Blastochloris tepida: one gene and its partner. Each later gene encodes a partner of the first gene's protein in a complex. Links are inferred from orthologs where the notes say so. Each region holds a gene or a part of one and is shown on either strand. Other genes may lie near its edges. The genes, in order: uvrA and mfd.

Region 1 (14,676 bases):
CCGGCGGTCGCCAAGGGCCTGTTCGAGGGTCTCACCGCCTCGGCGGTGGACGATGTGAAGGCGCTGCGCATCGCCAAGCTGGAGCTGGCCGACGCCTATGATGCCGGCCTCTACGACAAGGCGTTCCGCACCCTGAGCTGGAAGGACTTCACGCCGGACGAGATGGCGCTGCTGCCGACCGTCGTGTCGATGGGCGGCGACGGTGCCACCTACGACATCGGCTTCGGCGCGCTGTCGCGTCTCCTCGCCACCTCGACCCCGGTCAAGGTGGTGGTGCTGAACACCGGCGTCTATTCCAACACCGGCGGCCAGACCTCGACGGCAAGCCTCACCGGCCAGGATTCGGATCTGTCGCGGTTCGGCGCCGCCCACCCCGGCAAGCAGGAAGACCGCAAGGAGCTCGGCCTGATCGCCGCGTTCCACCCGAACGTGTTCGTGGTGCAGACCTCGACCGCGATCCAGGGCCACTTCCTGAAGAGCGTGATGGAGTATCTCAACCACTCCTCCTCGCCGGCGGTGCTCGACGTCTACACCCCCTGCCAGGCCGAGCACGGCATTGCCGACGCCGCGGCGGCGCGCCGCGCCCGCCTCGCCGTCGAGAGCCGCATGAGCCCGGTGTTCGTCCACGACCCGCGCCAGACCGGCCTGAAGAGCCGCTTCTCGCTCGACGGCAACCCGGACGTCGACAAGGACTGGACCACCACCACCCTCACCTATGTCGAGGATGGCCAGACCAAGCTGATGCAGGTGCCGCTGACCCCGGCCGACTTCGCCCGCGACGAGACGCGCTTCTTGAAGCAGTTCCGCAAGCTCAAGGACGACACCAATGCGGTGGCGATCCACGAGTATGTCGAACTGCCGCAGGCCGCGCGCGCCGGCAAGACCGCGTTCGTGTGGTCGACCGACGACAAGCAGCAGCTCATCAAGCTGGAGGTGTCGAGCGCCATCGTCCACCTCGTCGAGGAGCGCCGGAAGTACTGGCGGACGCTGCGCTATCTCGCCGGCCGCGAGATCGAGCAGCTCGACGCCGATCACCGCACCGAGCTGGCGGCGCTGCAGGCCCGCTACGAGCAGGCGATGACCGAGAAGGAGTCCTCGCTCGACACCATCGCCCGCGCGATGAGCGAGCTGGCCGCCTCCTCGAGCGCGCCGGCCAACGGCGCTCTCGCCACCGCGCTGTCGCCCTTCGGCGGCGCCGCGGCGGCTCCGGCCCCGGCTGCGGCCGCATCGGCCGGCGCCAATGGCTCGGCTGCCGGCATCGCCTTCATCCATGACGAGGATGTCGAGAAGTGCACCAACTGCAAGACCTGCTACCAGCAGGTCTCGGAGTTGTTCGAGAAGACCGTGATCGTGGCTGACGGCGGCACCAAGGAAGTGGCTCACACCATTCCGGGTGCGCTTGAGAAGGTGACCATCACCGCGGACCTCAAGAGCCGCGTGGCCCGCGTCGCCGCCAATTGTGATGCGGAGATCATTCGATGAGCACCACCTCCCCCCAAGGGACCCCCAACGAGGATCTCGTCCGCTACGCCCGGACGGCCAGCACGCTGGAGGCGAGCAAGAGCGAGCTCGCCCAGCTTGAGCAGACTGCGGCGGTCGAGCTGTTCAACAAGCAGCTCGACCTGCTCAAGAAGCGCCTGCTCGGCGATCCCAAGTCGCTGCGCTCGATGTTCGTCGCCGACGGCGTCCAGGCCATCGCCTGGGAGTTCCAGCAGGAGGAGCTTGGCGCAGCGTTCACCAGGACGCTGTGGGAGCTTCTGCTGCGCAACGACGAGATGAGCACGGTGCTCACCCGGTTCATCTGGGGGATGCCGCTCAAGTTCAAGCGCAAGTTCATCAAGGCGATCGACGACCACCTGTCCGACCGCTACCCGATGTTCAAGGGCCTGTCCGAGGGCTGGCCGGGCGAGACCTTCATCCCGCCCTACATCCGCCCGCCGGAGGAGCGCTCGACCGACTTCGAGCTGGTGAACACCGGCTATCTCGGCTACCGCGCGCTCGGCTATTCGACCCGCGAGGTCGAGCTGTTCGTGTGGCTGGAGGTGCTGCGCGACAAGCAGTGCGCCGACAAGCCGTGCGAATTGGGCGTGCTGGTCCACGGCAAGACCGACCCCAAGGGCGGCTGCCCGGTCAAGATCCACATCCCCGAGATGCTGGACCTGCTCGGCCAGGGCAAGTTCCGTCAGGCGCTGGAGCTGATCGAGAGCTGCAACCCGCTGCCGAACGTCACCGGCCGCGTCTGTCCGCAGGAGCTGCAGTGCCAGGGCGTGTGCACCCACACCAAGCGGCCGATCGAGATCGGCCAGCTTGAATGGTTCCTGCCCGAGCACGAGAAGCTGGTCGGCCTGTCCCCCGAGGAGCGCTTCGGCGGCGTGGTGTCGCCGTGGGCCAAGGCCGAGAAGCCGCCGATCGCGGTGGTGGGCTCGGGTCCCTCCGGCCTCATCAACGCCTATCTGCTCGCGGTGGAGGGCTACCCGGTCACCGTGTTCGAGGCGTTCCACGAGCTGGGCGGCGTGCTGCGCTACGGCATTCCGGAATTCCGCCTGCCGAACACGCTGATCGACGACGTGGTGAAGAAGATCAACCTGCTCGGCGGCCGGTTCGTCAAGAACTTCGTGGTCGGCAAGACCGCGACGCTCGACGACCTCAAGGAAAACGGCTTCTGGAAGATCTTCGTCGGCACCGGCGCGGGCCTTCCGACCTTCATGAACGTGCCGGGCGAGCACCTGCTCGGCGTGATGTCGGCCAACGAGTTCCTCACCCGCGTCAACCTGATGCGGGCGATCGACGACAAGTACGAGACCCCCCTGCCCGACACCAAGGGCAAGGAAGTGTTCGTGATCGGCGGCGGCAACACCGCGATGGACGCGGCGCGCACCGCCCGGCGTCTCGGCGCCAACGTTACCATCGTCTATCGCCGCACCAAGAGCGAGATGCCGGCCCGCGTGGAAGAGCTGCACCACGCGCTCGAAGAAGGCATCAATCTCAAGGTGCTGCGCGCGCCGAGCGAGTTCCTGGGCGACGACAAGACCCACTTCGTCACCCACGCCGTGCTCGACGTGAATGAACTCGGCCCGCCCGACAAGTCGGGCCGCCGGGCGCCGGTGAAGACCGGCCAGACCGAGCGCGTGCCGGTCGACCTCGTGATCATGGCGCTGGGCAACACGGCGAACCCGATCATGAAGGACGCCGAGCCCACCCTGAAGGTGTCGAAGTGGGGCACCATCGAGGTCGAGCCGAAGACCAAGGCGACCTCGATCCCCGACGTCTATTCGGGCGGCGACGCCGCGCGCGGCGGCTCCACCGCCATCATGGCGGCGGGCGACGGACAGGCGGCGGCGCGTCAGATCGTCGGCGAGATCCCGTTCGACGCGGCCGAGATCAAGAGCCGGGTCGAGAAGGCCGCCCGCTACACCGAGCTGGGTCAGGTCGCGCAGACCATCGTCGACAAGATCCCGCTCGCCGGCGGCATCGTCGAGTTCAAGGTCCGCGCGCCGATGGTGGCGCGCTCGGCCAAGGCCGGCCAGTTCGTCCGCGTGCTGGCCTGGGACGACGGCGAGCTGATCCCGCTGACGCTGGCCGACTGGGACGCCGAGGAAGGCACCATCGACCTCGTTATCCAGGGTATGGGCACCTCGACGCTGCTCATGAACAAGATGGCGATCGGCGACGCGTTCGCCGGCATCGCCGGCCCGCTGGGTCAGGCCAGCGAGCTGCACCACTACGGGCCCGACCAGACGGTGGTGTTCACCGCCGGCGGTGTCGGCCTGCCGCCGGTGTACCCGATCGCCCGGGCGCACCTCGAACTCGGCAACCACGTCACGCTGATCGCCGGCTTCCGCTCCAAGGACTTCCTGTTCTGGACGGGCGAGGACGAGCGCATGGGCAGGCTGAAGGCCAAGTGGGGCGATCAGCTCGACGTGATCTACGCCACCAATGACGGCACGTTCGGTCTCAAGGGCTTCGTCACCACGCCGCTCGAAGAGATGCTGAAGAACGACAAGACGTCGAAGGGGCGCAAGATCGCCGAGGTGGTCACCATCGGCCCGCCGATCATGATGCGCGTGGTCTCCGACCTCACCAAGCCGTACGGCGTGAAGACGGTGGCGAGCCTCAACTCGATCATGGTCGACGCCACCGGCATGTGCGGCGCCTGCATGGTGCCGGTGATGATCGACGGCAAGCTGGTGCGCAAGCACGCCTGCATCGACGGGCCGGAGATCGACGCCCACATCATCGACTGGGACAAGTTCCTGCCGCGCTTCGGCGCGTTCAAGACCCAGGAGCAGCGTTCCAAGGAGGCACGCGGTCTGGCGTGAGGTTTGATGCGTCCCGGACGGCGCAAAGCGCCGTCCGGGACGACGATCTCTCCCCCGCGTCATCCCAGCGGACACCGTAGGGCGCAATAGCGAAGCGTATTGCGCCGAAGTATTGCGTCGGAAGTGGGCGTCGAAACCGGCGGGATACGCTGCGCTATCCCGCCCTACACAGCGGTCACACCGCGTCGTCCCGGACCGAGCGAAGCGAGGAGCCGGGATCGTCCTCCGAACAAGACGCCCCCTCCTGAAAACGGTCCCGGCTCGGCGCTGCGCGCCGTCCGGGACGGCGGGCTGGCCCCCTCACCCGCCCGGGACCGGCAGGATCTCGTGCGATGCCGCCTGGATGGAGGCGCTTTCGGTGCGCGGCACCGCGAACCGCCGGTAGAGCCGCATGTTGCGCGGCAGCGCCCGCACCGGCCGGCCGTCCAGCACGTCCTCGGCCGCCCCCACCGCCTGCACCAGCGAGCGGTCGTCGAACGGCTTGAGCAGGCAGCCCAGCGCATAGGCTTCCGCCGCGCGGTCGGGCGCGCTGCCGGTGACGAACAGGCAGGCGATGCCGCGCTTGCCGAGCGCGGCAGCCACCGCCACGCCGGAATAGCCGCTCATCAAATGGAGATCGACCAGCGCCAGATCCGGCGGGCGCACCGCGTCGACTCGCATCGCCTCCTCGAAATCGTCGGCGACGCCGATGACGTTGTAGCCAGCGCCCTGCAGAATCTCGGCGGCGTCGAGCGCCACCATGATGTCGTCTTCGACCACAAGGATGCGGAGAGACCTGTTTCCAATCATCACGCAGCACAATTAGACACATTGCCGGCTTCGGCAATTCGAAGACAACCGGACCGGAGTAACGTCGTTCCGTACTCAGCTTTACGTATTCATCCGCAAGCTTGCCGAGTCGGCGGCTGCCGGCCGCAAACTCCCTGCGCCCCGGCCTGCACCAAAATTCCCCCAGGGAACCCACCCTCCCGACTCACCGCCCTGTTGACCGCGCCGCCGCGGCGGTGTTCGCTAGGTGTTTTCCCCCAGCCGACGAGGATGACATGCCGGTCGTCAATCGCGTCGCGGCCCTGACGGAAGAGATTTCCGCTTGGCGCCGCGATTTCCACCAGCACCCCGAGCTGCAGTACGAGGTGCACCGCACGGCCGGGCGGGTCGCCGAGCGGCTCGAGAGCTTCGGGGTCGATCAGGTGGTGCCCGGCATCGGCCGCACCGGCGTGGTCGGCGTCATTCACGGCCGCCGGCCGGGCGCCGGCCGGGTGGTGGCGATGCGCGCCGACATGGACGCGCTGCCCATCGAGGAGGCGACCGGCCTGCCCTACGCCTCGGCCACGCCCGGCAAGATGCACGCCTGCGGCCATGACGGCCACACCGCCATGCTGCTGGGCGCGGCCAAATACCTCGCCGAGACCCGCAATTTCGACGGCACGGCGGTCGTGATCTTCCAGCCGGCCGAGGAAGGCGGCGCCGGCGCCAAGGCGATGATCGATGACGGGCTGATGGAGCGCTTCGGCATCCAGGAGGTCTATGGCATGCACAACATGCCGGGCCTGCCGGTGGGCGCCTTCGCCACCCGGCCGGGGCCGCTGATGGCCTCCGCCGACCGGGTGTTCATCGACATCGAGGGCAAGGGCGGCCACGCCGCCCGGCCGCACGCGACGGTCGATACCGTGCTGGTCGGCGCCGCCATCGTGCAGATGCTGCAGTCGGTGGTGTCGCGCAATCTCGATCCGCTGGATTCGGGCGTGGTGTCGATCACCATGTTCCAGGCCGGCCATACCGACAACGTCATCCCCCAGACCGCCCACCTGCGCGGCACCGCCCGCGCGCTCACCGCCGAGGTGCGCGACCTGCTGGAGGCCCGCATCGCCCATATCGTCGAGGCCACCGCCCGCATCTACGGCGCCACCGCCCGCGCCGACTACCGGCGCGACTATCCGGTGCTGCGCAACCACCCCCGCGAGACCGAGTTCGCCGCGGCGGTGGCCCGCGAGATCTCGGGCGAGGAGCGCGTGCAGGCCAACGCCGCGCCGGTGATGGGCGGCGAGGACTTCGCCTTCATGCTGGAGAAGCGGCCGGGCGCGCTGATCTTCGCCGGCAATGGCGAGCACTCGGCGAGCCTCCACCACCCGGCCTACGACTTCAACGACCAGCTGATTCCGGCCGGCGTGTCGTTCTGGGTACGGCTGGTGGAAGCCCGCATGCCGGCGGTGGGATAGCGCGGCATCATGCGGCGTCATCCCGGGCGAGCGTGAGCGAGACCCGGGATCGTCTTCCGGAAAGACCTCTATCCGGCACACGGTCCCGGGTCGCGCAGCTAAAGCTGCTTGCCCGGGACGACAGCCCTTCCCCGGGTCGTGGGCCTGCGGCCCTTTCCCGGGACGACAGCCCCTGCCCCGGACGACGCCGGCCGCCGCTCACTCCGCCGCGGCGGCGATCGGCCGGCCCATGTGCTCGCACACCGCCGCCAGCGGCACGTCGAGCGTCCAGGCCACGCCGTCCGACTTCCAGTCGAGCCGGGCCTGGCCGCGCAGCGCCATCGACACCATCCGCTCGATCACCACATGGCCGAAGCCGCGCCGCGCCGGCGGCTCCACCGGCGGGCCGCCGGTCTCCTCCCAGCTCATGTGCAGCCGCGGCTCGGGCTCCGCGTCCTCGACCCGCCAGACGATGCGGATGCGCCCCGACGGCACCGACAGCGCCCCATGCTTGGAGGCATTGGTGGCCAGTTCGTGCAGCGCCATGCCGATGTTCTGCGCCGCATCCGGCTTCATCAGCAGCGCCGGCCCATCGAGCGAGATGCGGTCGTTGGCGGCGTCCAGGAACGGCAGCAATTGCCGCTCGACCAGCTCGGCGACGGTGGCGCCAGTCCAGTTGCGGGCGACCAGCAGGTCGTGCGAGCGGGCGAGGCTGGAAATCCGGTCCTCGAACCGCGCCTGGAACTCAGCGGCGTCGCTGGTGTGGCGGCCGGTCTGGCGCGCCATCGACTGCACCACGGTGAGCAGATTCTTCGAGCGGTGCGACAGCTCGCGCATCACGAGGCCCATGTGGCGGGCGCTGTCGTGCAGCGCATCCTCGCGCGCCGCGATGGTCTCGGCCGCATCGGCCAGCGCCCGGCAGACCAGATTGTCCTCGCGGATGAGCGTCGGCTTGAGCGAGATCGGCGCCCCCTCGCCCAGCGCCCGCGCCGCGTTCACCGTGCGCCGCGTCGAGCGGTTGATCAGGTGCGCGCCGAACAGGGCGGCGCCGATCGACACCAGCGTGGTGAGGCCGAGCAGCGCCAGCACGGCGTCGCGGCGCTGGTTGCTCGGCGCCTCCAGCACCGCCTTCGGCACCCACACCACGGCGCGCCAGTCGTTCAGGCTGGAGCGGCGATAGGCGGCGACGGCCGGCTGGCCGTCGAGAGCGGTGACATTGAACACGCCTTCGGGTGCGGCAAGCTGCGCCAGAAGCTCGGGCGGGGCGGCCTGGGCGATCAGCGCGCCGTCCTCGCCGCGCTCGGGCGCCGAGCGGGCGACGACGCGGCCCTCGCCGTCGAGGATGGCGGCGAACCAGCCCTCCGGCCGGTAGGTCTGCTGCAGAACGGCCTGGATGGCGGCCGGCGGCGGCATCAGCATCAGCACGCTGCGCACCTCGCGCTCGACGCTGACCGGCACATAGATCGCGAAACGGTCGGGCTCGCCGGCCATCGGCCCGGCATTGCCCACCTTCATCCGCCCGGAGGCGAACACCTGCTCGACCGGTCTGGCGCGAATCTCCGCCGGCCGGGCGGGCTCGTCGCGGGTATCGACCAGCGGCCGCAGCGAGCGGTCGACCAGCACCACATGGCCGCCGCGCGCCGACACGGCGCGGGCCTGCTCGTCGAATGCCTGGAAATTCGCCTTCACCAGCGCCCGCGAGGCGGCCAGCACCTCGGCGGTCTCGCTGTGGCTGCGCAGATCGCGGTCCACCGCCTGCGCCAGCGTGTGTGCAACCTCGGACACGCGGCCGATCTCGGCCGTGTGCTCGACATCCGCCCAGCGCATGATGGTGTAGGCGCCGATCAGCACCAGCGGCGCCACCGAGGCCAGGATCAGGAACGCCAGCAGCCATGCCAGCGGCACGTCGCGCCTGGCGCGGGTTCGGCCGCCATCGACCGCGGCACCATGCGTGCCGATCCGGCCGGCGGCGCCGATTGTCACATCCGATTGTGCCGTCAAACGGCCAGCCCCTCCGAAAGCGATCCCTCTAACCAACGGCGGCGAAGGCCAACCGTTCGCCTGGATCGCGAATTTTCACGAAATCGATGGCCTTGCGAACCAGAATTCCCGACTCGCTCGGAATTCCCGATACGCCAGAACTCCGGACTTGCCAGAGTTCCAGACTTGCCAGAGTTCCAGACTTGCCAGAGTTCCAGATCTGCAACGCCCCGGCGCATCACGCTCCCAGGCCGGTGAACCCACGCGGCTTCCGGGGAAAACCCTGCGTGACCCCGGAAAAACGCCGGCGCCGAACATTCCGGTCCGAAACTGGAACCTTCGACACCCGGCCTGCGAAACGACGGCCCCGGAGAACGACGTCCCCAGAACGCCCCGGCCCGGACACCAGATTCCGCACCGCACCATTTCGTAGCTCGAAACCGGTCGCTCTCCAAGACGTCGGTGTGCCCCGACGGGGTCGACAGGCTTCACATTCTCGCAAGCATATGGCCGCACCAAGGCACCGCCGCCCGCGCCGCGCGGGGCAGATCCGCGGGCTGCGGCCGCCTCCGGACGGGGTCATACGGTTTCCGGCCGATCCCTCCGGGATGCCTGATACAGTTTCCGGCTGATCCCTTCGGGATACCGGAAACGGTCTCGCCGAAAACCCCGTTCCGCAAGAAAATTCCGCAAGAAACTCCCGACAACGGGATTTTCGGCGATCGAAACACGGCTCGAAGGCCTGATCAGCCGGAAACCGTATCATCCCCACACGCCGGCCGGCCTCAGAACGGGATCTCGTCGTCGAGGTCGCTGGAATACTTGCCGCCGCCGGAGGCCGGCGGACGGGCGCCGCCGCGCGCCGGCAGCGGGCTGCGCTGGCCGAAATCGCCGCCGGCATCGTCGATCTCGGCGCCGCCGCCGCTCCGCCCGTCGAGCAGCGTCAGTTCGCCGCGGAAGCGCTGCAGCACCACCTCGGTGATCCGCCGCTGCTGGCCGTCCTTGTCGGTGTATTCGCGGGTCTGGAGCTGCCCCTCGATATAGACCTTCGATCCCTTGCGCAGATACTGCTCGGCGACCCGACCGAGATTCTCGTTATAGATGACGATGTTGTGCCACTCGGTCTTTTCCTTCTTCTCGCCGGTGGCCTTGTCCGGCCAGCGCTCGGAGGTGGCGACGCTGAATTTCACCGCCTGCCCGCCGTTCGAGAAGCGCTGCACTTCCGGATCGCGCCCGAGATTGCCGACCAGGATCACCTTGTTGACGCTGCCCGCCATGGCTGCCCGCCTTTCCGTCTTGTCATGGTTGTCGCCGCCACCCTAGCCCAGCCGGCGCGCTGGCGCGCCCCCTGCCCGGGCCATGTCCACAAGCGACAATGTTCCGGTTACGTTCTTAGCGCAAACCGGCTCCCCTCACAATCGCCTTGCGCTCCCGCTCGTCCGGTCACCGCGATTGCGCCGGGCGGCCGTGCATCGCGGCACTGGCGTTTTCGAGCGCGGCGCCCTAGGTTATGGCCTCGTTTTGTTCTTGTCGAACCGCCGCCGGGCCCCCTCGGCCGCGTGCCGAGACCCCCGCATGACCTCGCCCCGCTCCAGACGCGACCGCTCCGAGAATGAACGCTCCAGAAATGATCGCGCCACCATCGACCCCGCCCGCACCATCTCGATCCGCGGCGCGCGCGAGCACAATCTGAAGGGCGTCGATCTCGACATCCCGCGCGACCGGCTGGTGGTGTTCACCGGCCTGTCCGGCTCGGGCAAGTCGTCGCTCGCCTTCGACACCATCTATGCCGAGGGCCAGCGCCGCTATGTCGAGAGCCTGTCGGCCTATGCCCGCCAGTTCCTCGACATGATGCAGAAGCCGGACGTCGACCAGATCGACGGCCTGTCGCCGGCCATCTCCATCGAGCAGAAGACGACGTCGAAGAACCCGCGCTCGACGGTGGGCACCGTCACCGAGATCTACGACTACATGCGCCTGCTGTGGGCGCGGGTCGGCACCCCCTACTCGCCCGCGACGGGTCTTCCGATCGAGAGCCAGACCGTGTCGCAGATGGTCGACCGCGTGCTGGAGCTCACCCCCGGCACAAGGCTCTATCTGCTGGCGCCCGTGGTGCGCGGCCGCAAGGGCGAGTACCGCAAGGAGCTCGCCGAGTTCCAGAAGAAGGGCTTCCAGCGCGTCAAGATCGACGGCGCGTTCTACGAGATCTCCGAGGCCCCGGCGCTCGACAAGAAGCTGAAGCACACCATCGAGGTGGTGGTGGACCGGCTGGTGGTGCGCCCCGACATTGCGACGCGGCTCGCCGACTCGCTGGAGACCGCGCTCAAGCTCGCCGACGGGCTGGCGATTATCGAGTTCGCCGATGCGCCGGCCTCTTCACCCCCCCCGGACAGGGGGAGGTCGACGCGCGACGCGCGGCGGGAGGGGGTCGACCCCACCCCGGATCGCCTGCGGCGATCCGACCCTCCCCTTGCAGGGGAGGGAGAAGAGCCCGCCCGCATCCTGTTCTCCGAAAAATTCGCCTGCCCGGTCTCCGGCTTCACCATTCCCGAGGTCGAGCCGCGGCTGTTCTCGTTCAACAATCCGTTCGGCGCCTGCCCGACCTGCGGCGGCATCGGCACCGAGCAGACCATCGACCCCAATCTGGTGGTGCCGGACACCGCGAAGAGCCTGCGCCAAGGCGCCATCGCGCCATGGTCGCGCTCCTCCAGCCCCTATTACGCCCAGACGCTGGATGCGCTGGCCCGCCACTACAAGTTCAAGGTCACGGTGCCGTGGAAGGAACTGCCGAAGACGGCGCGCGACGTCATCCTCTACGGCTCGGGCGAGGAGCCGGTGACCATCGTCTATGATGACGGCCTGCGCGCCTACGAAACCAAGAAGCCGTTCGAAGGCGTGGTCACCAATCTCCAGCGCCGCTGGCGCGAGACCGAGAGCGAGTGGGCGCGCGAGGAGATCGGCAAGTACTTCTCCGCCACCCCGTGCGAGGCCTGCGCCGGCCATCGCCTCAAGCCCGAGGCGCTGGCGGTGAAGATCGCCGGCCTTCACATCGGCGAGGTGGCGGAGATGAGCGTGCGCCGCGCCGGCGCGTGGTTCGAGGCGCTGCCCGCCACGCTCACCAAAAAGCAGAACGACATCGCGGTGCGCATCCTCAAGGAGATCCGCGAGCGCCTGCGCTTCCTGATGGATGTCGGGCTCGATTATCTCACGCTCTCGCGCAATTCCGGCACGCTGTCGGGCGGCGAGAGCCAGCGCATCCGCCTCGCCTCGCAGATCGGCTCCGGCCTCACCGGCGTGCTCTATGTGCTGGACGAGCCGTCGATCGGCCTGCACCAGCGCGACAACGAACGGCTGCTGAAGACGCTGGAACGTCTGCGCGACCTTGGCAACACCGTCATCGTCGTCGAGCACGACGAGGACGCCATCCGCGAGGCCGATTACGTGGTCGATGTCGGCCCCGGCGCCGGCATCCATGGCGGGCGGATCGTCGCGCAGGGCACGCCGGCCGAGATCATGGCCGACCCCAAATCGCTGACCGGGCAATACCTGACCGGCGCCAAATCGATCGCCGTGCCGGCGCGCCGCAAGCCCGACCCCGCCCGCACGCTGAAGCTGGTCGGCGCGCGCTCCAACAATCTCAAGAACGTCACCGCCGAGATCCCGCTGGGCCTGTTCACCTGCATCACCGGCGTCTCGGGCGGCGGCAAGTCGACGCTGCTCATCGACACGCTCTACAAGGCGGTGGCGCGGCGGCTCAACAACGCCTCCGACGTGCCCGGCGTGCATGACGCGCTCATCGGCCTCGAACACCTCGACAAGGTGATCGACATCGACCAGTCGCCGATCGGCCGCACCCCGCGCTCCAACCCCGCCACCTATACCGGCGCATTCACGCCGATCCGCGACTGGTTCGCCGGCCTGCCGGAATCGAAGGCGCGCGGCTACGATCCGGGCCGCTTCTCGTTCAACGTCAAGGGCGGGCGCTGCGAGGCCTGCCAGGGCGACGGCGTCATCAAGATCGAGATGCACTTCCTGCCGGACGTCTACGTCACCTGCGACGTCTGCAAGGGCAAGCGCTACAATCGCGAGACGCTGGAGGTGATCTTCAAGGGCAAGTCGATCGCCGACGTGCTCGACATGACGGTCGACGAGGGCGTGCAGTTCTTCCAGGCGGTGCCGACCATCCGCCGCATCCTCGAAACGCTGTCGCGCGTCGGCCTCGGCTACATCCACATCGGCCAGCAGGCGACGACGCTCTCGGGCGGCGAGGCGCAGCGCGTGAAGCTGTCGAAGGAGCTGGCGAAGCGCTCGACCGGCCGCACGCTCTATATTCTCGACGAGCCGACCACCGGCCTGCACTTCCACGACGTGGCGAAGCTGCTCGAAGTGCTGCACGAGCTGGTGGCCCAGGGCAACACCGTGGTGGTGATCGAGCACAATCTCGAAGTGATCAAGACCGCCGACTGGCTGATCGATCTCGGCCCCGAGGGCGGCGACGGCGGCGGCGAGATCGTCGCCGCTGGCCCGCCCGAGCTGATCGCCAAGGAGCCGCGCAGCTATACGGGCAAGTTCCTCAAGCCGGTGCTGGCGCGCGGCAAGGCGAAGGGCAAGCAGGCGGCGGAGTGAGGGCGGGCGATGACCAATACACTTACCCGCATCCGCCAACTTGCCGCCGCCGGCGACGTGCTCATATCAGCCCATGGCTATGACGAACTCGCAGCCGATGACATTCTGGTTGCCGACGTCCTGGCTGGGCTTGAGACCGCGGTGGTTGTCGAGGACTATCCTGAGGCAGCGCGAGGCCCCACGGTTCTCGTTCGGCAGATGGATTCGAACCACCTGCCCGTGCACGTGGTTTGGGGTCTCCCGCAACCGACCTTGCGGCCGGCGGTGCTGGCAACCGCGTATCGACCGGCCCCAGCCAAGTGGCTGGACGATTTCACATGGCGCAGACGATGAGCCGACATAGCGTCAAGATCATCCATGAGGGCGGCTTCGGCGCCGAGGTTCCGGTTGAATTGATCGAGGACGAGGGTGGCTGGGCGCCTTATCTCTCGGTTGAGGACGCGCGCAAGCTCGATACCGTCCGCCTTGCCCTCAAGCGTGGCGACATCGCCGCCGCCGCTTCGTATGGCCGGGTGTTCGAGCTCAAGCGCGTGGCGGGGTGATTGCGACCCGGCAGCCGTGATGGGTTGGTCCCATGACGACTCTCGAAGACATTGAGCGCGCCATCGAGAGGCTGCGGCCCGAGCAACCGACGCGGCTGCGCGCTTGGTTCGAGGCGTTCGAGGCCGCGCGCTTCGAAGCCCGGACTGCCCAGGACGCTGCGACCGGCAGGCTCGATGCCCTCGCCGACAAAGCGCTCCCCGAGTTCTGAGCGCAGCCGCCGCGCCCGCTTCATTGACTTTGCGGCAGGCGGGTGAATACTTGCGGCCTCGCTGAAGCCCTTCCGCGAGTCCGCGCAAGCCAGCCAGCCGCCCTGCGGCGCGCCCGCCAGCATCCGTCAGAACTTCGATATCGCGACGTCAACCCCGGTGCATCGACATCGGTGTCCGGCCGTTGGCCGGCATGGCGTGCGGACCTGCGAACAGGGATCGAGCGATGCCGCAAGCGCCTGCGCCTGTTTCCGTCAAGCCGTCCGCCGCCGCGGTGGCGGCGAAGTCGCGCAAGCGCGAGCGCGAGGCGGCCAAGGTGGCGATGATCGCCACCCTGGGGGTGGCCACCCTCACCGGCCTCATGCTGATGCGCCACCACGGCTGGAACAAGTCGGCGGTCAAGTCGACCCATGTGGCGACCGGGCTGGCGCTCGTCGGCGCCTCGTGGTGGCATTACACGCTCTATGGCCGCCGCGGGCGGTAAGGTGAATTGCGGCCGGGCGGGCCGGAATATCGCATTCCGCTTGCCGAGGATCGCGGTTTCGGCCGAAGATTTTCGCCAAGGCCCGGCCACGGTCACGCGGTGATCGACCGGATCTTTTGCAGTGGTTCGATGTCCCATCTTCGTCCGATCGTCCGCTCCGGTGGCCAGACCGGGGTCGACCGCGCCGCGCTCGATGCCGCGCTGGCATGCGGCCTCACCTATGAGGGCTGGTGCCCGCGCGGCGGCTGGGCCGAGGATCTGCCGGCGCCGCCGGGCCTGCTCGCGCTCTACCCGCGCCTCAAGGAGACGCCGGGCGACGA
Region 2 (14,400 bases), 180 kb from region 1 along the record:
CGCCGATGGCCAGCGGGCGCGGCCGGGCGAACAGGCGCCCAAGTCGTGCCTCGGCCGGCGGCAGCGCCTCGAACGGATCATGGCGGAGGCCATCGGTCACGGCGTTCCCTCCCCATCGGTCTTACGGCATCTTGCCGGACCATGGTATCTCGCACGGCAATATGTGGTCTCCGGGAGTGGACATGACAGACGCCGAAGCCGTCGAGGATGTCGAAATCGCCGTCGTCGGCGCCGGCCCGGCCGGGCTCGCCTGCGCGCTTGCGCTCGCCTCGACCGGCGCCGAGGTGGCGCTGATCGGCCTGCCGCCGCCGCCCGAGGACAACCGCACCACCGCCCTGCTCGGCGGCTCGGTGACCGCGCTGGAGACGCTCGGCGTATGGGCGGGCCTCGACGAGCGCGCGGCGCCGCTGCGGGCGCTGCGGCTGGTCGACGACACCGGCGGCCTGTTCCGCGCGCCCGAGATCACCTTCTTCGCCTCGGAGCTGGGGCTCGACGCCTTCGGCTGGAACGTCATCAACCGCGACTTGGTGGCGGCCCAGCGCGCTCGGCTCGGCGCCTATCCGCGGCTGCGGCGGCGCGAGGTCCAGGTCGCGGCGATCGAGCTGACCGGCGCCCACGCCTTCGTCCGCCCGGTCGAGGGCGACACCGTCCGCGCCCGGCTGGTGGTGGCGGCCGATGGCAAGAACTCGCTCGCCCGCGCCGCCGCCGGCATTTCCGTTTCGCGCCGCCGCTACCCGCAGACCGCGGTCACCCTCAATCTCGCCCACACCCTGCCGCACGACGACACCTCGACCGAGTTCCACACAAGCCGCGGCCCGTTCACGCTGGTGCCGCTGAAGGGCGAGCGGTCGAGCCTCGTCTGCGTCACCACGCCCGAGGATGCCGAGGCGCTCATGGCGATGGCGAACCCGGCCCTCGCCCGCACGCTGGAGCGGCGCGCCCGGTCGCTGCTCGGCCAGTTCCGCATCGATGGCGGCCGGGCGGCATGGCCGCTGGCGGTGGAGACCCCGAGCCGGCTCGCCGCCCGCCGCGTGGCGCTGATCGGCGACGCGGCGCACGTGGTGCCGCCGATCGGCGCCCAGGGGCTCAATCTCGGCCTGCGCGACGGCGCCATGCTGGCCGAGCTAGTGGCCGAGGCCCGCCGCGAGGGAACCGACGTCGGCGACGACAAGCTGCTCGGCCGCTACCACCGCGCTCGCCAGCTCGATATTTCGAGCCGCGCGTTTGCCATCGACATGCTCAACCGCACGCTGCTGTCGGCGTTCCTGCCCGCCCAGTTCGCCCGCAGCACCGGCCTGTGGCTGATCGACCGCCTGCCCGGCCTGCGCCGGCTGGTGATGCGCGAGGGGATGGGGCCCCGGCTCGGCGAACCCAGGCTGATGCGCGGCGAACCGCTTTGAGCGTGAGACCTCCTGTCATCCTGGGTCTCGCTGACGCTCGCCCGGGATGACGAGGCCCGCAGGCGCGGCTCACCCCGGCAGCTTCGGCGCCGGCAGAACGGTCTCGGGCCGGCGGAAGCCCTCGGCGAGCGGCAGCGGCAGCGCCGGGATCTCGACGTCCTCGGCCAGCGCCACCCGCCGCCGGAACAGGCCGCGATTGACGAAGTGCGGATCGGCCAGCGCCTCCTCCAGCGTCGCCACCACCGTGGCGCAGCAATTGGCGGCCTTGAGGATCGGCGCCCAGTGCGCCGCCGGCTGGCTGCACACCAGCGCGGCGATGGCCGCGCCGGTCGCCGCCGGGTCCCTCGTGTCGTCCCGCAGGTGTTCCGGCAGGCCGATCGCCGCGCAGAACGTCTCCCAGAACTTGTCCTCCAGCGACCCGCAGGCGACGAGACGGTCGTCGGCGGTGGGATAGAGCCGGTAGCGCGGCGACTCGGCGGTCGGGCCGGGGTGGGTGATGGTGGCGCCAGCCGCCCTGCCCCAGTGGAAGGCCAGATTGAGCCAGCCGAAGGTGAACATCGCGTCGGTCATGCCGATGTCGATCCGGCAGCCCTGCCCCGTCTTGTCGCGCTGCAGCAGCGCCAGCAGGATGTTGATCACCGCCGGCATGGTGCCGCCGCCGATGTCGGCCGCGTGCACCGGCGGCAGAGCGGGGTTGGACGCCGGGGTGTCGGCGAGCAGGCCCGCCGTCGCCACGAAATTGAGGTCGTGGCCCGCTTCCTGGGCACGCGGCCCCTCCTCGCCATAGCCGGAGATCGAGCAATAGATCAGGCGCGGGTTGATCGCCTTCACGTCCTCATAGCCCAGGCCGTGGCGGGCCATCACCCCGGGCCGGAACTGCTCGATCAGGATGTCGGCGCGCGCGATCAGCGGCCGCAAGGCCTCGACCTGCGTCTTGTCCTTGAAATCCACCGTGTGGACCTGCTTGCCGCGGTTGAGCATGGCGAACGGCATCGCCGTGCCGCCGATCTGCGGCGAGAAGCCGCGCATCGACTCGCCGTCCGGCCGCTCGATCTTGATCACCTCGGCACCGGCCTCGGCCAGCATCAGGGCGGCGAGCGGCCCGGGCAGCAGCGTGGAGAAATCGAGCACGACGAGGCCCGAAAGCGGCAGCGTGGAGGACATGGGGGAGCCTATGACACAGGGGACACAAGAGGCGGGAACGATGGTTACGATGGCAACCTGTTGCCGTAACCGTCGCCTCCGGCGCGGTCAATCCACGACCAAAGCAGGACTTTCGCGCGATTTCGGCATGGGATAGGCGGTCATTTCGGGAGGACCACGCCAATGAAACTGCCGCGCGACTTCTTCAAGCCCCTCACCATCGGCGCCCCCGCCCCCCTGCGCGAGCTGCCGGTGCGGCTGGAGCGCATGATCCATTTCGTGCCGCCGCACATGGAGAAGGTGCGCGCCAAGGTGCCCGACCTCATCGCCAAGGTCGACGTGGTGCTGGGCAATCTCGAGGACGCCATCCCGATCGAGGCCAAGGAGGCGGCGCGGCGCGGCTTCATCGAGATGGCCAAGGCCAGCGATTTCGGCTCCACCGGCCTGTGGACCCGCATCAACGCGCTCAACTCGCCCTGGGTGCTCGACGACCTGTTCGAGATCGTCCGCGAGGTCGGTGACAAGCTCGACGTGGTGATGCTGCCCAAGGTCGAGGGCCCGTGGGACATCCACTATCTCGACCAACTCCTGGCCCAGCTCGAAGCCCGCCATCAGGTGAGAAAGCCGATCCTGATCCACGCGATCCTGGAGACCGCCGAGGGCGTCAAGAATGTCGAGGCCATCGCCGCCGCTTCCCCGCGCATGCACGGCATGAGCCTCGGCCCGGCGGATCTCGCCGCCTCGCGGGCGATGAAGACCACGCGGGTCGGCGGTGGCCACCCCGACTATCGCGTGCTGGCGGACGCCGCCGAGGCCGGCGCGCCGCGCGCCAGCGCCCAGCAGGATCTGTGGCATTACACGGTGGCCAAGATGGTCGACGCCTGCGCATCGGCCGGCATCAAGCCGTTCTACGGCCCGTTCGGCGACTTCTCCGACGAGGCCGCCTGCGAGGCGCAGTTCCGCAACGCGTTTCTCATGGGCTGCGCCGGGGCGTGGTCGCTGCACCCGACCCAGATCGACATCGCCAAGAAGGTGTTCTCGCCCGATCCCGCCGAGGTACGGTTCGCCAAGAAGATCCTCGACGCCATGCCGGACGGCTCGGGCGCGGTGATGATCGACGGCAAGATGCAGGACGACGCCACCTGGAAGCAGGCCAAGGTGATCGTCGACCTCGCCCGCATCGTCGCCGCCAAGGATCCCGCGCTCGCCGCCGAATACGGGCTGTGATCTCGGTTGCCGGAAATCCGGCTTCCGGTGCGCCACATACCGGGAGCCGAGCGCGAACACCGGAGATCCGGCTAGGGCCGATCACAACCTGCTGATGTGGCGCCAAACCCGGTTCCCGCAGCCGGCGCAGTACCTTGACACCCTTTCGGTGGTCCCATAGGTGACCTGCCGTCCGGGGTTCGGGTCGCGATGAAAGCAAGGGTTGCCAAGTTCCGTATCGGCGCAGTGGTTCGTCACCGCTACCACCCGTTTCGCGGCGTGGTGTTCGACGTCGATCCCGTGTTCAACAACACCGAGGAATGGTGGCTCGCCATCCCCGAAGAGAACCGGCCCGACAAGAACCAGCCCTTCTACCATTTGTTCGCCGAGAGCGCGGACAAGGAGTACGTGGCCTACGTGTCGGAGCAGAACCTGCTGCCCGACGACTCCGGCGAGCCGATGCGCCATCCGCAGGTCGCCGAGGTGTTCGAGGCCGACGGCACGGGCGGCTACCGCACCCGCGCCACGGTGATGCACTGACGCCGGACCCGACGGCCCGCTCCTGCCGCCGTTGATGTGAGCCCCGGCCGCTGAGCCGCTACCCACCAGACGACACCGACCAAACGAAAAGGGCGCGCCGTTGGCGCGCCCTTCGCAGAGCTGACTGAGCGTCCGCCGATCCGATCGGATCAAGCGGACGCTCTAAGTTTCTCGTTTATCGCATTCTCTTCCGCAAAACCGGTTCCCACTTTTGCGGAGAATGCTCCAGATCCGTTCAAATCATTTCGGCGCAGCAGCGCTCGGCGCTCCGCCGCCCTGTTCGAGCAGCTTCTTGCGCAGTTCCTCGGCGCGCTTCTGCATCTCGTCCTGCAGCTTCTTCTGCTGCTCCTCGACCGCCTTGGGGTCGAGCGGCGCGCCGTCATAGGCCTTGCCGAAGCCCGCGAGCGAAATCGGGAAGCTCACCGGCCGGCCGGTCTGGTTGACCACCTGGATCGCCAGGCCCTGCGCCCCCTTCAGCTTCTTCACGAACTCGGCGTCGATCTCCAACTCGCCGAAGCAGCCGTTCGGGAAGCAGATGGTGTACTTGCCATTGACCGGCTGCTGCTTCTCGACAACCACGCGGAAGCCCGGCTGGAGCTGCACGGTCAGCGGCGTCACCACGGCGAAGGTCTTCTTCGGCTCGCCCTTGGTCTCGCGCACCAGCACCGAGGCCAGGAACTGCCCGGTCTCGGCCCGCAGCTCCATGGTGACGAGGCAGATTTCCTTCTTGGCCTCGGGATCGGTGCTGCACAGCTTGGTCCACGGCGAGGAGATGAGCTGCGGCGCCTGGGCCTGCTCGCCCGGGTTCGGAGCGGCCGGGGCGCCCGGCTTGGGCGCCACGGGCTTGGGTGCCACGGGCTGCGCCGGGCTGGTCTGCGCCGAGGCTTCGGCAACGAAACCGATGGCCAGCAGCGCCGTGGCAACCGATAGAGCGAGGCGGCGCGCCGTCGGCTGCAACGCGGACCGGATCGGGAACATCATGCGGAACTCCCTCGTGCGCCTGCGCGGCTCCTCGAACCGCGATTCCGACGCTTTGGGCGGTGCTTCACGGCGAATTGAGGCAGCAGCGTGGCGCAGCGGCACGGCCGGGCTGCCGAAGGCCCCGAATCCCGCCATGCTGCCGTCCAAGCGAATGGGTAGGGTCCGCACGCAACGGCCGTGCGACGTGAAATGTCGCGGTGCGCCGCCCACCTGCCGACCGTGAATCCGCCAGCGCCGAGAATCCGCCAGCACCGAGTCCGCCATGCTGCGACCGAAACCGCCGCGCCCGAACATGCCTCGCCTGATCGCCTCAGCGCTCGCGCTGATGGCGGCGATCCTCGGCGGCCACCCCGGCCCGGCCGCGGCCGAGCCGGCACCCGCCATCGTCAACCCCGCCATCGCCAACCACGCACTGGCGATGCACGGCGAGCCGGCGCTGCCGGCCGACTTCCAGGCCCTGCCCTATGTGAACCCGGATGCGCCGAAGGGCGGGCGGCTGGTGCAGGGCGTGGTGGGCACGTTCGACAGCCTCAACCCGCTGATCGTCCGCGGCACGCCGGCCGCCGGCATCCGCTCCTACGTGGTCGAAAGCCTGCTCGCCCGCAATCTCGACGAGCCCTTCACCCTTTATGGCCTGCTCGCCCAATCGGTGGAGACCGACGCCGAGCGCACCTTCGTCGCCTTCACGCTCGACCCCCGCGCCCGCTTTTCCGACGGCCGGCCGGTGACGCCCGAGGACGTGGTGTTCTCGCATCGTTTGCTGCGCGACAAGGGCCGGCCCAACCACCGCACCTATTACGCCAAGGTGAAATCGGCCGACATCACCGGCCCGCGCACGGTGCGCTTCGACCTCACCGGCTCGGACGACCGCGAGCTGCCGCTGATCCTCGGCCTTATGCCGGTGCTGCCGCGCCACGCCATCGATCCCGAGACCTTCGACCAGACCGGCCTCGCCCCGCCGCTCGGCAGCGGCCCCTATGTCGTCGCCGACGTGCGCCCGGGCGATTCCCTCACCCTTCGCCGCAACCCCGATTATTGGGGCCGCGACCTGCCGATCAATCGCGGCCTCTACAATTTCGACGAGATCCGCTTCGATTATTACCGCGACGCCAACACCCATTTCGAGGCCTTCAAGCGCGGTCTCTACGACGTGCGCTTCGAGACCGATCCCGGCCGCTGGCAGACCGGCTACGACTTCCCCGCCGCCCGCGACGGGCGGATCGTGCGCGAGGCCGTCTCCGACGGCCTGCCCGAGCCGGTCACCGGCTTCGTGTTCAATCTGCGCCGGCCGTTGTTCGCCGACGTGCGGGTGCGTCAGGCGCTGATCGAGCTGTTCGATTTCGAGTGGCTAAACGCCAGCTACTATTTCGGCGCCTATCGCCGCACCGGCAGCTTCTTCCAGGGCTCGGACCTGTCCGCCCTCGGTCGGCCGGCGAGCGAGGCCGAACGCCGCCTGCTCGCCCCCTTCGCCGATGCCATCCGCCCGGAGGTGATGGACGGCACCTATGCCCCGCCGGTCTCCGACGGCTCGGGGCGCGACCGCGACACCCTGAAGCGCGCCCTCGACCGGCTGGCCGCGGCCGGCTACCGGCTCGACCGGGGCGCGCTCCGCACCAAGCGCGGCGCCCCCCTCGCCTTCGAGATCCTGGTCGCCACCAAGGATCAGGAGCGGCTCGCGCTGGCCTATGCGCGCATGGCGAAGCGGGCCGGCGTCCTGGCATCCGTGCGCCTCGTCGACAGCGTGCAGTACGAGCGCCGCCTGCAGACCTACGATTTCGACATGATCCTCAACACCTGGACGCCGTCGCTGTCGCCGGGCAACGAGCAGGCGTTCTATTTCGGCTCCAAGGCGGCCGACGTACCGGGAACGCGCAACTATATGGGCGCCCGCAACCCGGCGGTCGACGCCATGATCGAGGCGGTGCTGGCGGCGCGCGACCGCGAGGCGCTGGTGGTGGCGGCGCGTGCGCTCGACCGGGCGCTGATCTCCGGCCTCTACATCATCCCGCTGTTCCACCTGCCGGACATCTGGCTCGCCCGCTGGCAGACCATCGGCCGGCCGGAGACGGTCTCGCTCTACGGTCCCCTCCCCGAAACATGGTGGCGTGTGGCACCCTAGACCAAGAGGTGCAAAGTGATTCTCGAACGGGACGGCAGCGGGAGCGGTCTCACCGGCAAGGTGACGCTCGATCAGATCTTCCGGCGTGCCGCCGCCGAGCGCCCCGAGGCCATCGCTTTGGCCGATCGGGCCGGCGGCGAGCTGCGGCACCTGAGCTATGCCAGCGTCGAGCACGCGGTCTCCGTGCTTGCCTCGCGGCTGGTGGCGCTCGGCCTGCCGCAGGATTCGATCGTCGCGCTGCAGGGGGCGGCCTCGATGGCGCAGGTGGTGGCCGTCCTCGCCGCGCTGCGCGCCGGCCTGATCGCGATGATGGTGCCCGAGTTGTGGCGCGAGGCCGACCTGACGCCGGCCATCGAGGGCTGCGGCGCGCGGGCGCTGATCTCGCTCGGGCCGTCCGACGACCTCGCGCTGACCCACTGCCGGGTCGCCGCCGAGGTGTTCTCCGTCCGCTTCGTGTGCGTTCTGGAGGATGAGGCGCCGGACGGCGTCGTGCCCCTCGGCAGCCTGGAATCTCTGGTCGATGGCGAGATCGGCCGCCTGCCGGGCTACCGCGCCGGCAACCCGGCCGAGCACGTCGCCGTGCTGACCTGGGACGTCGGGCCGGACGGCCCCTATGTCGTGGCCCGCTCGCATCAGGCGCTGATCGCCGGCGCGGTGCCGGTCCTGCTCGCCGGCCGGCTCGATGCCGCAACGGCGCTGGTCTCGACGATCGCGCCGTCCAGCTTCGCCGGCTTGGCCGCGAGCGTGGTGGTGTGGCTGCTCACCGGCGGCTCGCTGATGCTGGCAGAGCCCGCCGACACCGCGACTGTGGCGGAGACCGCCGCCCTGGCAAACGCAACCCATCTGCTGGTGCCGGCCGCCGTCGGCGGCTCGCTGGCGGCCGAGGGCCTGCTGGCGCGCTGCGCGGACCTGCGCGGCGTGCTGCTGTTGAACCGCGCCCCCGAGCAGGCGCCGCCGCCCTGGCACGCCGAGGGCATCTGCGCCATCGATCTCACCGCCTGGGGCGAGGCGGCGCTGCTGGCGCGCCGCCGCGAGGGACCGGAGAGTCGCGCCGCCATTCCCAGCCGCGCCCATGCCGCGGCCGGCATCGACCCGGTGGCGGCAAGCGTCGCCGGCCACCGGACGCTGCAGGGCACGCTCGCCGTCTCCGGCGCGATGGTGCCGAGCGTCGCCTATCCGGTGCCCGCCGGCACCGGCCTGCCTTTGGTCGCCGACAGTGCCTACGACACCGGCTGGACCTGCCACGCCGACCCCGGCGGCGCCGGGCTGATCTCGGATGCCCCGCCCCGCGGCGTGGCCCGCGTCGGCGGCTACCGAGTGTCGCTGCGCGACGCCGAGGCCAAGCTGACGAAGCTGGCCGACGCGCCGGTCGAGGTGGCGGCGCTGCCGCACCGGGTGCTCGGCCAGCGGGTGGTCGCCACCACCGAGGGCGAGGTCGATCCGGCCGCCGCCGCTGCCGCGCTGCCGCTGGTCGGGGTGTCTCCCGCCAAAGCGCCATCGGCGGGAACCGCGTCAACAACCCGAACGCGCAGAAACGCTTGACTTGCAACCTTGCTTGCCTGCGAAATCTGCTCCATTGGCTCGGAGTCTCGCATGGCGGTCGCCGAAAACTCCGGCCCCGGACAGGAGATTTCGGCGAGACCGGAAGGTGGAATCACTCAATGCTGCTGAAGATTCCGCAATATTGACGTGTTCTTTACGGGCACGTGCTCCTTTTGGCGGATGTTCGAGGTTTGGAAGCCTGAGAGATGCGGCTCGACGGTCCGGTTCTGATCGTGACGCGGGACGTCGCCGCGCCGATCGTCGATGAACTCTGTGCGGCGATCGACAGCGGCGCGGTGCCGGCGGTGCCGCTCGAGGCGCCCGCGGTGCTGCGCAGCACCGCCCCGGCTGCGGTGGTGGTTCTCGACACCGCCGGCTGCGACGAGGCCGCCGACGAGCTGACCGCAGCGGTGCTGACGGCCGAGCATTTCGTGCCGCTGATCCGCCGCTGGTCGGTGGACGATGCCGAGCGCATCGCCACGCTGTGGCTCGCCGCCGATGCCGGCGTGCAGCCGATCCTCGCCGCGCTCGCGCGCGCCAACCGCGTGCGCACGCTGCTCTTGGAGACGCAGCGGCGCCGGCGCATCGCCCGTGCCGCGGCGCTGAAGACGCCGGCCCTGCCCGACCCCTGGAGCGCGGTGCGCGACATCGCCGTGCTGGTGATCGACAATGGCACGATTCTGCCGCTGGTCGCGCCGATCTGCGCCGCGCGCGGCCTGTCGATGGTCGGCGCGCCGACCACCACGCTCGCCGGCACCTATCTCGAGCTCCGCCATTTCGACGCGCTGGTGATCGGCCCATCGATCGACACGCTGTCCGCCGACAGTTTCCTCGCCTGGCTGCGCGACGATCCACGCTGGGCCGACCTGCCGGCGTTCCGGCTGGTCGAGGATCCCCTGAGCGAGCCGGCCTTCGCCGCGCCCACCGAGGTGCTGGGCCTGCACGATCCGCGCTTCGCGGCCGCCTTCCATGCCGCGGCCTGCCTCAATGCGTTCGCAGCCCTGTTGCCGTCGGTGATCCAGGACATGCACGGCGCGGGGCTCGCCGATCCGGACAGCGGCCTGTTGTGGCCCGAGGCGTTCCGCGCCGGCCTGATCCAGGCCATGGCGTGGTCGGACGCCAATGGCCGCGACTTCACCGCCCTGCGCATCGCTACCGACGATGGCCGGCCGCTGCCGCACGGCGTGCCGCGCATGGTGGCCTGCCTGTTGCGGCGCTCCGATCTCGTCACCCGCATCGATGACGGATTGATGCTGGCGGTGCTGGTCGGCACCGAGCCCGACGCCGCCCAGCGCGTCGCCACCCGCATCTCGCGGGTGCTGTCGCACACCGTGCTGGCGGAAACCGGCCAGATCGCGCCGCGCATTGAGGTCGCCTGCCTGACGGCAGAGCCCAACGAGGCGCCGCAGGCCTTCCTCGCCCGCCTGACCAGTCCGGACGAGGGCGAATCCCTGGCCGCCGCCGGGTGACGATGTGGCGGCGGGATCGCCTCACGCCGCTTCGGCGCGCGCGGCGATCTTGGCGAGGCTGCGCAGGATCGCCGTGGTGCCCTTGAGGCGTTCCGACAGCTTCTCGAAATTGCGCAGGAACAGGATGCGCTGGTCGGGCCGCACCTTCACCGTCGGCCCCTGCTCGACCAGATAGCTCATCAGGCCGCGCGTGTTCTTGAAGGTGTTGTCACGGAAGGCGACGACCACGCCCTTCGGTCCGGCATCGACCTTCTCGACATTGGCGCGCCGGCACAGCGCCTTGATGGCGACGATCTTGAGAAGCTGATCGACCTCCGGCGGCAGCGGCCCGAAGCGGTCGACCATCTCGGCCGCCACCGCCTCGATCTGGGTGTCGTCGTCGAGATCGGCGAGCCGGCGATAGAGCGCGAGCCGTACATTGAGGTCCGCGACATACTCCTCCGGAATCGTCACCGGCACGCCGAGCGTGATCTGCGGCGACCACTGGTCGGACACCGGCTCAGTGATGCCGGCCTTCATCATCTCCACCGCCTCTTCCAGCATCTGCTGGTAGAGCTCGAAGCCGACCTCCTTGATGTGGCCGGACTGCTCGTCGCCGAGCAGGTTGCCGGCGCCGCGGATGTCGAGATCGTGCGAGGCGAGCTGGAAGCCGGCGCCGAGCGTATCGAGCGACTGCAACACCTTGAGCCGCCGTTCGGCCTGCGGCGTCAGCGGCTTGTCGGCCGGCACGGTGAAGAGCGCGTACGCGCGCGTCTTCGAGCGCCCGACGCGGCCGCGAAGCTGATAGAGCTGGGCCAGCCCGAACATGTCGGCGCGGTGGATGATCAGCGTGTTGGCGGTCGGAATGTCGAGGCCGGATTCGACGATGGTCGTCGACAGCAGTACGTCGGCGCGGCCCTCATAGAAGGTGGTCATCACCTCCTCGAGCTCCTTCGCCGACATCTGGCCGTGGCCGACCACCACCTTCACCTCCGGCACCGTCTTGTCGAGGAAATCCTTGGCTTCGGCGAGATCCTCGATGCGCGGGCAGACATAGAACGCCTGTCCGCCGCGATAGCGCTCGCGCAGCAGGGCTTCGCGCACCATCAGCGGATCGAACGGCGCAATGAAGGTGCGTACCGCCAGACGGTCCACCGGCGGCGTGGCGATGATCGACATCTCGCGCACGCCCGACATCGCAAGCTGCAGCGTGCGCGGGATCGGCGTCGCCGTCAGCGTCAGCACATGCACCTCGGCGCGGAGCTGCTTGAGCCGTTCCTTGTGGCCGACGCCGAAATGCTGCTCCTCGTCGACGATGAGCAGGCCGAGATCCTTGAAGCTGATGCCCTTGCCGAGCAGCGCGTGCGTGCCGACCACGATGTCGATGCCGCCCGAGGCGATGCCGGCCTTGACCTTCGCAAGCTCTGCCGAGCCGACCATGCGCGAGGCCTCCGCGACATTGACCGGCAGGCCCTTGAAGCGCTCGGTGAAGGTGCGGGCGTGCTGGCGCGCCAGCAGCGTGGTCGGCACCACCACCGCCACCTGCTTGCCGTTCATCACCGCCGCGAACGCCGCGCGCAGCGCCACCTCGGTCTTGCCGAAGCCGACGTCGCCGCACACCAGCCGGTCCATCGGATGGCCGGCGGCGAGATCGTCGGTGACAGCTTCAATGGCGGCAAGCTGGTCCTCGGTCTCTTCATAGGGGAAGCGCGCGGCGAACTCGTCGGCGAGGCCCGGCGCGATCGACAGGCGCGGCGCCTCCTTCAGCGTGCGCTCGGCTGCGACCTTGATCAGCACCGAGGCCATCTCGCGGATGCGGTTCTTCATCCGCGCCTTGCGCGTCTGCCAGCCGTGGCCGCCGAGCTTGTCGAGCACCACGCCGGCCTCTTCCGACCCGTAGCGGGTCAGAAGCTCGATGTTCTCGACCGGCAGAAACAGCCGGTCGCCGCCGGCATAATGCAGCTCCAGGCAGTCGTGCGGCGCGCCGGCGGCCTCCACCGTCTTGAGCCCCACGAAGCGGCCGATGCCGTGATCGACATGCACGACGAGATCGCCGGCACTGAGGCTCGTCACCTCGGCGATGAAGTTGTGCGCTCGCTTGGCGGCGCGGCGCGTGCGCACCAGCCGCTCGCCGAGAATGTCCTGCTCCGCGAGAACCGCGACGCTCTCGGTCTCGAACCCGGCCTCAAGGCCGAGAATGGCAAGGCCGGTGGTGCGGGCATCGAGCGCCAGCGCCTTGGCCCAGCTTCCCACCGTCTCGACGCGCTCAAGGCCATGGTCGCGCAGCACATGGCCGAGACGCTCGCGCGAGCCCTCGGTCCACGCCGCCACCACCACCGTCTTGCCGCTTTCCTGCAGGCTGCGAATGTGGGCGACCACCGCGTCGAACACATTGGCGTCGCCCGCGCGCTCGGCCGCGAAATTGTGGCCGCGCTTGGCGCCGATGTCGATCGCGTCCTTCGCCTCGGGCGCCGCGAACGGCGAGACGCGGGCGAGGCCGCGTTCGTTCAGCCGGCCCTGCCATTCGTTTGAGGTGAGGTAGAGCTTCTCCGGCGGCAAGGGCTTGTAGACCGCCTGCATGGCGCCGGCCGGCATGTCGAGCGCCTCGCGCCGCGCCTGATAGTAATCGGCGATCTGGGCGAAGCGCTCCTTCACCGCCTCCTCGGCCAACGGCTCCAGCACCACCGGCGTGCTGTCGAGATAGTCGAACACCGTGTCGAGGCGATCGTGGAACAGCGGCAGCCAGTGCTCGTGGCCCGGCGAGCGGCGCCCTTCCGAAATCGCCTCATAGAGCGCATCGCCCTTGGTCGCGGCGCCGAACGCCGCGACATAGCCGAGTCGGAAACGGCGGATCGACTCGGTGGTGAGCTGAAGCTCGCTCACGGGGACGAATTCGAGCTGGCGCATCTGCGACACCGAGCGCTGGGTCTCGGGATCGAAGGTGCGGATCGACTCCAGCGTGTCGCCGAAGAAATCGAGCCGCACCGGCAGCTCCATGCCGGGCGGGAACATGTCGACGATGCCGCCGCGCACCGCATATTCGCCGGTATCGCGCACGGTGGCGCTGCGCAGGAAGCCGTTGATCTCCAGCCACTGGATGATGCCGTCCATCGACACCATGTTGCCCGGCGCCACCGACAGCGACTGCGCCGCCACCACCTCCTTCGCAGGCACGCGCTGCAGCGCCGCATTGACGGTGGTGAGCAGGATCGCCGGCCGCTCGCGCCCGGTGACGCGGGCGAGCCGCGCCAGCACCGACATGCGCCGCGCGACGATGGCAGCGTTGGGCGAGGCGCGATCATAGGGCTGGCAGTCCCAGGCCGGCAGCGTCAGCACCTCGATGTCGGGCGCGAAGAAGCCAAGCGCGCTTTCCACCGCCTGCATGCGCGGCCCGTCGCGGCACACCATCAGCAGGCTCACCGCCGGTGCGTCGGGACGCGCGGCAGTGGCACGGGCGAGGTCGGCGGCGACCAGCGGCTCGATGCCGTCGGCGACGCCGGCAAATGTCACCGGCTTGCCGGGAAGGAGGGTCTGGGGGGCTCGAAGCGGCTTGGTCATTCAGAATCCAGATGGTCGGCGCAGCTCTTCCCTCTCCGCTTGCGGGAGAGGGTGGCGAGACCGAGCGAAGCGAGGTCGAGCCGGGTGAGCGGCATGTCGGGTCGACATCGCTTTCACCCCTCACCCGCCTCGCGATCTCAAGATCGCTCGGCACCCTCTCCCGCAAGGGGAGAGGGAAGAGAAAGAGCGGCCTTCATCACGCCTCCGATCCCGGATGGTCGCGATGGAAGTCACGCAGGCTTTGCAGCAACGCCGTGTCATAGGCCGAGGGCACGGGCCGGCTGCCGGTGATCCAGCCGTAGATGTCCACGTCCTGCGCCTCCATCAAGGTCTCCAGCGCATCGACCTCGGCCTCGCTCAAATCCTCCAGGCGGGCATCGGCGAAGCGGCCGATCAGCAGGTCGAGTTCACGGGTGCCACGGTGCCAGGCGCGGAACAGGATGCGGCGGCGGCGCTCGTCGAG

What was found.
Region 2: the proteins of uvrA (region 1) and mfd are in contact, whole or in part, in a crystal structure (PDB 4DFC), measured with the Escherichia coli proteins. The link is inferred for Blastochloris tepida from one-to-one orthologs.

The regions. Positions count from the first base shown.
Region 1 is NZ_AP018907.1:1,245,879-1,260,554, reverse strand. What follows is about bases 9,761-13,323. They hold uvrA (excinuclease ABC subunit UvrA), read left to right. Parts: upstream 9,761-10,072; coding sequence 10,073-13,123; downstream 13,124-13,323. Other genes in these bases: BLTE_RS05815 (DUF4258 domain-containing protein), read left to right, coding at 13,133-13,323; ssb (single-stranded DNA-binding protein), read right to left, coding at 9,761-9,774. Outside these bases: BLTE_RS05850 (2-oxoacid:acceptor oxidoreductase family protein), read left to right, coding at 1-1,482; BLTE_RS05845 (sulfide/dihydroorotate dehydrogenase-like FAD/NAD-binding protein), read left to right, coding at 1,479-4,319; BLTE_RS05840 (response regulator), read right to left, coding at 4,620-5,108; BLTE_RS05835 (M20 aminoacylase family protein), read left to right, coding at 5,363-6,538; BLTE_RS05830 (sensor histidine kinase), read right to left, coding at 6,737-8,500; more of ssb, read right to left, coding at 9,283-9,760; more of BLTE_RS05815, read left to right, coding at 13,324-13,456; BLTE_RS05810 (hypothetical protein), read left to right, coding at 13,453-13,665; BLTE_RS18250 (hypothetical protein), read left to right, coding at 13,698-13,874; BLTE_RS05805 (hypothetical protein), read left to right, coding at 14,099-14,356; BLTE_RS05800 (YpsA SLOG family protein), read left to right, coding at 14,486-14,676. UniProt on the Escherichia coli protein: The UvrABC repair system catalyzes the recognition and processing of DNA lesions. UvrA is an ATPase and a DNA-binding protein. A damage recognition complex composed of 2 UvrA and 2 UvrB subunits scans DNA for abnormalities.
Region 2 is NZ_AP018907.1:1,065,768-1,080,167, reverse strand. Bases 10,222-14,278 are described here. They hold mfd (transcription-repair coupling factor), read right to left. Parts: upstream 13,938-14,278; coding sequence 10,422-13,937; downstream 10,222-10,421. Other genes in these bases: BLTE_RS04805 (FAD assembly factor SdhE), read right to left, coding at 14,134-14,278; BLTE_RS04815 (hypothetical protein), read left to right, coding at 10,222-10,400. Outside these bases: BLTE_RS04855 (DUF2182 domain-containing protein), read right to left, coding at 1-100; BLTE_RS04850 (UbiH/UbiF family hydroxylase), read left to right, coding at 183-1,400; BLTE_RS04845 (CaiB/BaiF CoA transferase family protein), read right to left, coding at 1,470-2,564; BLTE_RS04840 (HpcH/HpaI aldolase/citrate lyase family protein), read left to right, coding at 2,727-3,770; heat shock protein HspQ, read left to right, coding at 3,960-4,289; BLTE_RS04830 (invasion associated locus B family protein), read right to left, coding at 4,530-5,270; BLTE_RS04825 (extracellular solute-binding protein), read left to right, coding at 5,533-7,389; BLTE_RS04820 (class I adenylate-forming enzyme family protein), read left to right, coding at 7,405-8,931; more of BLTE_RS04815, read left to right, coding at 9,138-10,221; more of BLTE_RS04805, read right to left, coding at 14,279-14,400. UniProt on the Escherichia coli protein: Couples transcription and DNA repair by recognizing RNA polymerase (RNAP) stalled at DNA lesions. Mediates ATP-dependent release of RNAP and its truncated transcript from the DNA, and recruitment of nucleotide excision repair machinery to the damaged site.